DNA from 4 places in the Pseudomonas sp. LB1P83 genome. Region 3 is predicted to be linked to each of the others. Evidence: predicted binding sites of a transcription regulator. Region 3 holds the regulator's gene; each other region holds the start of a gene.
What was found. The regulator FliA, encoded in region 3, starts transcription of late flagellar genes. The targets are predictions, from matches to a motif close to CTAAAGTTTNNNNNNNNNNNGCCGNTAA.

Region 1: ACYZTY_RS23085 (chemotaxis protein CheW) is a predicted target of FliA. The motif match lies at 648-675, and genes of this name have one in related genera.
Region 2: ACYZTY_RS18390 (methyl-accepting chemotaxis protein) is a predicted target of FliA. The motif match lies at 989-1,016, and genes of this name have one in related genera.
Region 4: ACYZTY_RS00295 (methyl-accepting chemotaxis protein) is a predicted target of FliA. The motif match lies at 968-995, and genes of this name have one in related genera.

The regions. Positions count from the first base shown of each region.
Region 1 covers NZ_CM142709.1:5,049,638-5,051,835, forward strand. Annotated here, with positions in the region: gene norR (nitric oxide reductase transcriptional regulator NorR) at 1-511, shown strand, start outside; gene ACYZTY_RS23085 (chemotaxis protein CheW) at 780-1,682, shown strand; gene ACYZTY_RS23090 (GNAT family N-acetyltransferase) at 1,710-2,168, shown strand.
Region 2 covers NZ_CM142709.1:3,975,665-3,977,862, forward strand. Annotated here, with positions in the region: gene ACYZTY_RS18385 (Na+/H+ antiporter family protein) at 1-686, opposite strand, end outside; gene ACYZTY_RS18390 (methyl-accepting chemotaxis protein) at 1,059-2,198, shown strand, end outside.
Region 3 covers NZ_CM142709.1:1,466,785-1,468,982, forward strand. Annotated here, with positions in the region: gene fleN (flagellar synthesis regulator FleN) at 1-689, shown strand, start outside; gene fliA (RNA polymerase sigma factor FliA) at 686-1,426, shown strand; gene ACYZTY_RS06665 (chemotaxis response regulator CheY) at 1,594-1,965, shown strand; gene ACYZTY_RS06670 (protein phosphatase CheZ) at 1,988-2,198, shown strand, end outside.
Region 4 covers NZ_CM142709.1:68,397-70,594, forward strand. Annotated here, with positions in the region: gene ACYZTY_RS00295 (methyl-accepting chemotaxis protein) at 1-912, opposite strand, end outside; gene ACYZTY_RS00300 (hypothetical protein) at 1,300-1,530, shown strand; gene ACYZTY_RS00305 (cell division protein ZapA) at 1,527-1,829, shown strand; partial or broken gene ACYZTY_RS00310 (cache domain-containing protein) at 2,092-2,198, shown strand, end outside.

The DNA of each region.
Region 1 (2,198 bases), 3.1 Mb from region 3:
CGCCGACTTCTATCATCGCCTGAGTGTTTACCCGCTGCTGGTGCCGGCCCTGCGTGATCGCGGGCGGGATGTGTTGCTGCTCAGCGGTTATTTCCTGGAACAGAACCGCTCGCGGATGGGCCTTAACAGCCTGCGATTGAACAGCGACGCACAGGCGGCATTGCTGGCGTATGGTTGGCCGGGGAATGTGCGGGAGCTGGAGCATTTGATCGGTCGCAGCGCGTTGAAGGCGCTGGGTAACTGCAAGGAACGGCCGAAGATTTTGAGTTTGAGTGCGGCGGATCTGGACTTGCCCACTGGCAGCGTTGAAGTCGCCGCCACCGAGCAACCGGTTGCCAGTCCCGTCGCGTTGGTTGCTGGAGATTTGCGTGAGGCGACCGAAAATTATCAGCGACAATTGATCAGCGCTTGCCTGGAACGGCATCACGACAACTGGGCGAGCGCGGCGCGCGAGCTAGGCCTGGACCGGGCGAATCTAGGGCGGATGGCCAAGCGATTAGGGATGAAGTGACGCAACCTATTGTGGCGAGGGAGCTTGCTCCCGCTCGGCTGCGCAGCAGTCGCAAAACCTGTAAATGCGGATAGCCTGATAGCACACAGGTCTGATTTGGGAGCGCTTCGCACTCCAGCGGGAGCAAGCTCCCTCGCCACAGGGGTTCGCCGTTGGGCCGGTAATGGGCATTTGGCCTAAAGCCTGCCCCCAACAAGTCGATAACCCGGCATCAATAGCATTTGGCGACTTTTTACTCGCCCATCACCTTTTTCCACAGAAGGTTTTTATGTCCACCACAAAAGCCCGCGCAGACTCACTTTCGCTTCTGCTGTTTACCTTGCGCAGTGGCAAGCTGATGGCAATCAACCTGCTGAAAGTCAGCGAAATCATCCCCTGCCCGCCGCTGACCAAGCTGCCAGAGTCGCACCCCCACGTCAAAGGCATCGCCACCCTGCGCGGCGCTTCGTTGTCGGTGATCGACCTCAGCCGTGCCATCGGGGAGCGGCCGCTGGAAGACCCGAACGGTGGCTGCCTGATTGTCACCGACGTCAGCCGCTCCAAGCAGGGCCTGCACGTTCAGGCCGTAAGCAAGATCGTCCACTGCCTGACCACCGACATCCGCCCGCCGCCCTTCGGCTCTGGCGGCGTGCGCTCTTACATCACCGGCGTGACTTCGGTCGACGGCACCCTGGTGCAAGTGCTGGACATCGAAAAGGTCATCCACGGCATCGCCCCGGCGCAGATCGAAACGGCCCCGACCGAACTGAGCATGGAAGACGCCGAAGTGCTGGGCAACGCGCGGATTCTGGTGGTCGATGACAGTCAGGTCGCGCTGCAGCAATCGGTGCACACCCTGCGCAACCTCGGCCTGCAATGCCACACCGCCCGTAGCGCCAAGGAAGCCATCGACTGCTTGCTGGACCTGCAAGGCACGGCACAACAGATCAACCTGATCGTCTCGGACATCGAAATGTCGGAGATGGACGGCTACGCCTTCACCCGCACCCTTCGCGAGACGCCGGACTTCTCTCACCTTTACGTGCTGCTGCACACCTCGCTGGACAGCGCGATGAACAGCGAGAAAGCGCGCCTCGCCGGGGCCAACGCAGTGCTGACCAAGTTCTCCTCGCCGGAACTGACCCGATGCCTGATCGAGGCGGCCAAAGCCGTCGCTGAACAAGGTCACTGAGACTTGGCCGAGGCATTTTGCTTTCTGATGCGGCGCAACCTCGCTGAGGTTGTGCCTGCGATCACTTGGCCTCAAGGGATAGACCTCGTCCAATACCGCCCCGAGCTGGCTGAAGCTGTTCATCGTTTGATGGAGCTCGGTTATCAGGAAGGCGGCGGTCGTGTGCCGGCACTGGATGTCTGGCAACAGCGATTTGAAACCGATCCTGAATACGATCCGAGCCTGTGTTTTATCGCACTGGATGGCGAAGGCATCGTCGGCGTTTGCCAGTGCTGGACCAGTGCGTACATCAAGAACCTGGTGGTGCATTCTCGGGCTCAGGGCCTTGGGCTGGGTCGTGCGTTGCTGCTGCATGCATTCAAAGTATTTCAGGATCGCCGGGAAGGCTTTGTGGATTTGAAGGTATTGGAAGATAACCTTCGGGCGCAGCGGTTGTATGAAAGTGCCGGGATGTATGTGGTCCGCCGGGAATTGGTTCCAGCCTGATACACCGCCATCACGGGCAAGCCTCGCTCC
Region 2 (2,198 bases), 2.5 Mb from region 3:
ACTTGTTCGACCTTCTCGATCTTTTCCAGGTCGTAGACGCGTTTCTTGCGGTAGCTGATAAACGCTGCCGCGAGGCCGACGACCATGCCCAACGCCGGAATGCCCATGGCATGGGTGACGTTGATGCCGCTGATGTCGACGCCGCTGCGGGCAACGTTGGCCAGCAGGATTTCATTCAAGAAAATGTTGCCGAAGCCCACTGGCAAGAACATGTACGGCGTGATCAGACCGAAGGTCATGACGCAGGCGATCAAGCGCCGATCCAGTTGCAGCTTGGTCAGCACATATAAAAGCGGCGGCACCAGCAGCGGAATAAAGGCGATATGTATCGGCAGTATGTTCTGCGAAGCGATGGCCACCACCCAGAGCAAACCGATCAGCAGCCACTTGACCTGACGGCCACCGCTGGCGTGTTGGCGATCAACCATCAGCAGCGCCTTATCCGCCAGCGCATGGGCCAGGCCGGACTTGGCAATCGCCACGGCGAACGCGCCGAGCAAGGCGTAAGACAACGCGACCGTCGCCCCGCCACCGAGGCCGCTATTAAACGCTTTCAGGGTGGCGTCGATGCCCAGGCCACCAGTCAAACCGCCGACCAGGGCGCCGACAATCAGCGCGATCACTACGTGCACGCGGGACAGGCTGAGAACCAGCATGACGCCGACCGCGGCAATTACAGCATTAATCATCGTTACCTCAGGGCAAGCGAAATGAGCTCAGCCGGCAGTCTGCGAAGAGCCGCCAGCGGATTGAAGAATGGGTTTTATTAGAGGGCGCGCACTGTGCCGCAGCATCAATGCCTTGTCAAAGCGAACTCGACCCTTGTAGCAGCTGCCGAAGGCTGCGTTCGGCTGCGCAGCAGTCGTGAAATCAGGCAATGCGGTCCGTCAGATACACCGTGCAGCCCGGGATTACGACTGCTACGCAGCCGAACGCAGCCTTCGGCAGCTGCTACAGATTTTGTGTGATGTCTTATTTGGGCGTACGGATAAAGAAAGCCAATTCGCAGCCGTTACAGTGCAAAGTCTCAGATAAATATCGAATAAGGACGTCTCTCCATGTCGCTCAGACAACTTTCCATCCAATGGAAAATCACCCTGCTGGCCGGGCTGTGCCTGGCGGGCATCGTGACCCTGCTGGTGGGTCTTTCGTTGTATCGCATGGAGCACAGCTCCGAGATGGTGAAAGCCTCAAGCATGGAGATGCTGACCGAAGCCGCTCAGGCCCGGATCGAATCCCAGGGTGAAAACCAGGCACTGGTGATTCGTCAGCAGTTCATGGACGCCTATCAATACGGCCACGGCTTTTCGCGTCAGGTGCTGTTCCTCCGCGATCAGGCGGAAAAGCGTTTTCTGGATGCCTTCGACCTGCGTGAGGACCTGACCCGTCAGGTCAAGTCGGCGCTGCAAGCCAACCCGGAGTTGCTTGGTCTGTCCCTGGTGTTCGAAGCCAACGCGCTGGACGGCAAGGACGATCTGTTCGCCGGCCAGGCTGAGCTGGGCAGCAATGACAAGGGCCGCTTTGCCCTGTACTGGTCGCAACCGACGCCAGGTAAAGTGACGTCGATGGCTCTGCCGGAAAGCGACATGGCCGACACCAGTGCCGGACCCAGCGGCGAACCGGCCAACGCCTGGTTCACCTGCCCGCGCACCACGCTAAAACCGTGCGTGATCGAACCATACTTCTATGTGATCGACGGCCAGAACGTGCTGATGACCAGCATCGTGTTCCCGCTGATGGTCAACGGCAAAGTCATCGCCTCGCTGTCGGTAGACATCAACCTCAACAGCCTGCAGGCCATGAGTCAGGGCGCGAGCAAAAAGCTCTATGACGGCCAGACCAGCGTCAGCATTATCAGTCCGGTCGGCTTGCTGGCCGGTTACAGCCCGGACGCCAGCAAACTCAGCCAGCGCCTCGACGCCGTCGACAAAACCAACGGTGCCGAGCTGATTCGCATGCTCGCGACCAGCAGCAAGACCGAAAGCCTGCACAGCAATCAGCAACTGAAAGTGCTGTCGCCGTTCCAGCCGATTCCCGGCGGAAAATCCTGGGGCGTGTTGCTCGACGTGCCGGAAAAAGTCCTGGTCGGCCCTGCCGAAGCTCTGAAAAACCAGCTCGATGACAGCAACAGAAGCGGCACTCTGGTTGAACTTGGCCTCGGCGTGCTGGCCGCGTTGATCGGTTTGCTGCTGGTGTGG
Region 3 (2,198 bases):
TGGCGAATGTCGACGTCCTGTTGGGGCTGACACCCAAACGTACCCTGGCCGACGTGATCGAAGGCCGCTGTGAGCTGCGCGACGTTCTGTTGCAGGGCCCCGGCGGCATTCGCATCGTCCCGGCCGCGTCCGGCACACAGAGCATGGTTCATCTGAGCCCGGCCCAACACGCCGGCCTGATCCAGGCCTTCAGTGATATCGGCGACAATCTCGACGTGTTGGTGATCGACACCGCTGCGGGTATTGGTGACTCGGTAGTCAGTTTCGTTCGCGCAGCGCAAGAAGTCTTGCTGGTGGTGTGCGACGAGCCGACCTCGATCACGGATGCCTACGCGCTGATCAAACTGCTGAACCGCGATTACGGCATGAACCGCTTCCGCGTCCTGGCCAACATGGCCCAGAGCCCGCAGGAAGGTCGCAACCTGTTCGCCAAGTTGACCAAGGTCACGGACCGCTTCCTCGACGTCGCCTTACAATACGTCGGTGCGGTGCCTTACGACGAAAGCGTGCGCAAGGCCGTGCAGAAGCAGCGTGCAGTCTATGAAGCCTTCCCGCGTTCCAAGTGCGCCCTGGCGTTCAAGGCGATCGCGCAGAAGGTCGACACCTGGCCGCTGCCTGCCAACCCGCGTGGGCACCTGGAGTTTTTCGTCGAGCGCCTCGTGCAACAGACCGCAGGACCCGTCCTATGACAGCCAGTGGCTACAACCTCTACAAGAAGTCGGCACGTGACGCGCAGTACGAGCTGATCGAGCGTTACGCGCCACTGGTCAAACGCATTGCTTACCACTTGCTGGCCCGTCTGCCAGCCAGTGTTCAGGTTGAAGACCTGATCCAGGCCGGGATGATCGGCCTGCTTGAAGTATCGACCAAATATGACGCCAGCAAAGGCGCGAGTTTCGAGACGTACGCGGGCATTCGAATCCGCGGCGCGATGCTCGATGAAGTACGCAAGGGGGACTGGGCGCCACGTTCGGTTCACCGCAATACCCGCATGGTCAGCGACGCAATTCGCTCGATTGAAGCTAAAACCGGTCGTGACGCTAAAGATCATGAGGTTGCGGCCGAACTCCAATTGAGTCTCGACGATTATTACGGGATTTTGAACGACACCCTGGGCAGCCGGTTATTCAGTTTCGACGATCTGTTGCAGGACGGCGAACACGAAGGGCTGCACGAGGATGGCGCGAGTGCTCATCTCGAGCCGTCACGCGATCTGGAAGATGAACGCTTCCAGGCTGCGCTGGCGGACGCGATTGCCAATTTGCCGGAGCGTGAGCGACTGGTGTTGGCGCTGTACTACGACGAAGAGCTGAACCTCAAGGAAATCGGTGAGGTCCTGGGGGTCAGCGAATCTCGGGTCAGCCAGTTACACAGCCAGTGCGCGGCCCGTTTGCGGGGGCGTTTGGGGGAGTGGCGAGCGCGCTGAAGGCAGTGTGGGGACACTGCGAACGAGGCCGGTGTGGTGTTGAACTGCACCGGTCGCGATCTGTTGTGCTCCAGACAGTCATCGAGTGCATTGCCGGATTGATTGAAATGGCGCGTCCAGGTGCTGGGCGCGTTTAAGACTGCTTGGAGGTCGAATTGGACAAGAACATGAAAATCCTCATCGTTGATGACTTCTCAACGATGCGGCGGATCATAAAAAACCTGTTGCGTGACCTTGGGTTCACCAACACGGTCGAGGCCGACGATGGCACTACTGCCATTCCGGTTCTCAACAGCGGGAGCATCGACTTTCTGGTAACGGACTGGAACATGCCTGGCATGACCGGTATCGATCTGCTGCGTCACGTGCGCGCCGATGAAAAGCTCAAGCACTTGCCAGTGCTGATGGTGACCGCTGAAGCCAAGCGCGAGCAGATCATCGAAGCGGCCCAGGCCGGTGTAAACGGCTATGTGGTCAAACCCTTCACGGCCCAGGCGTTGAAAGAAAAAATCGAGAAGATTTTCGAACGCATCGGTTGATCCACTGCGCCACGGGGGAGCTATGGAGCATAAAGAATCTTCACTGGGCGATTTTGAATCGACCCTGAAAAAACACGCGGTCGAACTGGTCGAAAGCCTTGAAAAAGGCAGGTTCGGCGACGCTGTGCAACTTATCCATGAGCTCAATCAGACCCGTGACCGCGGCCTGTATCAGGAAGTGGGCAAGCTCACTCGCGAGCTGCATAGCGCGATCGTCAATTTCCAGATTGACC
Region 4 (2,198 bases), 1.4 Mb from region 3:
CGCGGTGGCAGCCTGTTCGATTTCGTTGTTCTGCTGGGTCAGGCCACGGGCGCTTTCGTCGGTGACACTGTTCAATTCTTCCGCAGCGGACGCCAGTTGCGTGGCCGAGCCGGAAATCCGCTGCAAGGTATCGCGCAGCTTGTCCTGCATCTTCGACATGGCCAGCAGCAAGCGGCCGGCTTCGTCTTCGCCATCAACGGTAATCGGGCGAGTCAGGTTGCCCTCGGCGATTTCTTCGGCAGCGCTCAGGGCATTGGCGATCGGCTTGGTGATGCTGTTGGTCAGCAGCCAGGCGAACAGCACCGTCAGGCCAGAGGCGATCACCAGCAGGGTGACGACCAGGTTGAACGCCGAGGAATACTGATCCGCTGCCTGCTGGTTAAGGTCGACCGCTTGTTGGTTGTTGATCAGCATCAGGCGGTTGAGCACGGCGTTGACGGCTTCAGAGTTGTTCAGCAGATCGGTGTTGAGCAAGGTGCGCAGTTCTTCCATCTGATTGTTGCGCGACAGGCTCTTCATCCGGTCTTCAAGCTGACGATACTGGCCAAGCAACTGCACGTACTGGTCGTAAGCCGCACGCTCTTCAGGGCTGGAGATGAACTTTTCATACTCAGTCTGAGCGGCACGGATCTGTTGATTGCGCTGGTCGAACAGCTCGATGGTTTTTTGCTGCACGTCGGGTTCGCGGTTGGTCAACAGGCGATAGGACAGGACCCGCAGACGCAGCGTCAGTTGGGTGAACTCATCCAGCGCCTTGATGCTCGGCACGCTGCTCTGGACGATGTTCTCGCCGGCGCCGCGAATCTTGCTCATCTGGTTCAGGGCAAACACACCCAAAACCAGCATCAAACCGCCAATCAGGGCGAAACCGAGGAACGCCCGCGGTGCGATATTCATATTACGAAGGGACATGGTGTTTACCAAAGTGAGCGCACCCGTGCGGCGCTGAAGCTGACGTATGAGTGACTTATCGGTCATACGACTAAAGTCTTGAGTGCCTGCGCGTTTTTGTCGCAGAAAGGCCGTTTTCTGTAGGAGCGAAGCTTGCTCGCGAAAAATATCCAGGCAGCGGGTTCATCCAGACAGCCCGCGTAATCGTTAACGTCCTTCGCGAGCAAGCTTCGCTCCTACAAAATCGAGCGACGAAGTGCAGGAACCAGATTCACCGATCACAGTCTTTAAAGCTCACGAGGACGGTCGCCCGCCAGGAAAATCAAGGCCTTGCGCCTGAATAGCCCTGGCATCCGTGGTGACTTTTCTTTATCGTACGCGCCCTTTGAAAATGCTTGGAAAATCAAAATGTTGGAAGCATCCCTTAGCCAATTGGAACAACTGGTCAACGACCTGGTGCAACAGAACCAGACGCTGCTCGGCACCAACCAGACCCTGAGTGCAGAACTGGCCCAGGCCAAGGATGAAAACGAAAGCCTGCAACTGAGCCTGATGGAACAGGAAGAGAAACAAGGCGCCACCGCGGCCCGCATCCAGGCCCTGGTTGAGCGCGTCAGCGCCGGCCCGGTCAGCGCATGAGTCACGGCGCCGCAGGGGTAAAAGTCGTCTCGATCCTGGGGGAGGACTATTCGATCAAGGCGCCGGCCGGGGAAGAGCAAACCCTGCTGGACGCCGCGATGATGTTGAAAGCTGCCTTGGCCGACACCAAAAGGAAGTACCCGACGCTGATCGGTGACCGCTTGCTGGTACTGGCCGCGATGAATCTGTGTTCCCAGCAGATCGAAATGCAAAAGCAGCACAAGCAGGAACTCGACCGTTACCAAGAGCAAGTCAGCGCCACGGTTGAAGTGATCTCCAAGACGATCAATCAGGCCTGATAGGCTTTGCGCACAACCAAAGAATAGATTGTCGATTAAGTTGTATACAATCGGCACGGCTGTTGCAGTGTTTCAGCCTCTTATTCTTTGGGGGTGCTCCATGCAGTTCTGGCGACGCAGTATTCAATGGCAGTTGATCCTCAGCATGGGCACCGCCCTGCTGGTCAGCATCCTGATCGTGGTTGGCATTTATACCCTCGTGGTCAACCGTCTCGCCCAGCGCTATCTGGTCGAACAGGCACTGCCGTCGAGCATCGAAGCGATGCGCAACGACATCGAGCGAATCCTCGTGCAACCCCTCACCGCCGCCAAGGACATCGCCAGCAACAGCATGGTGCGGGACTGGCTGGCCGGGGGTGAAAACAGTGC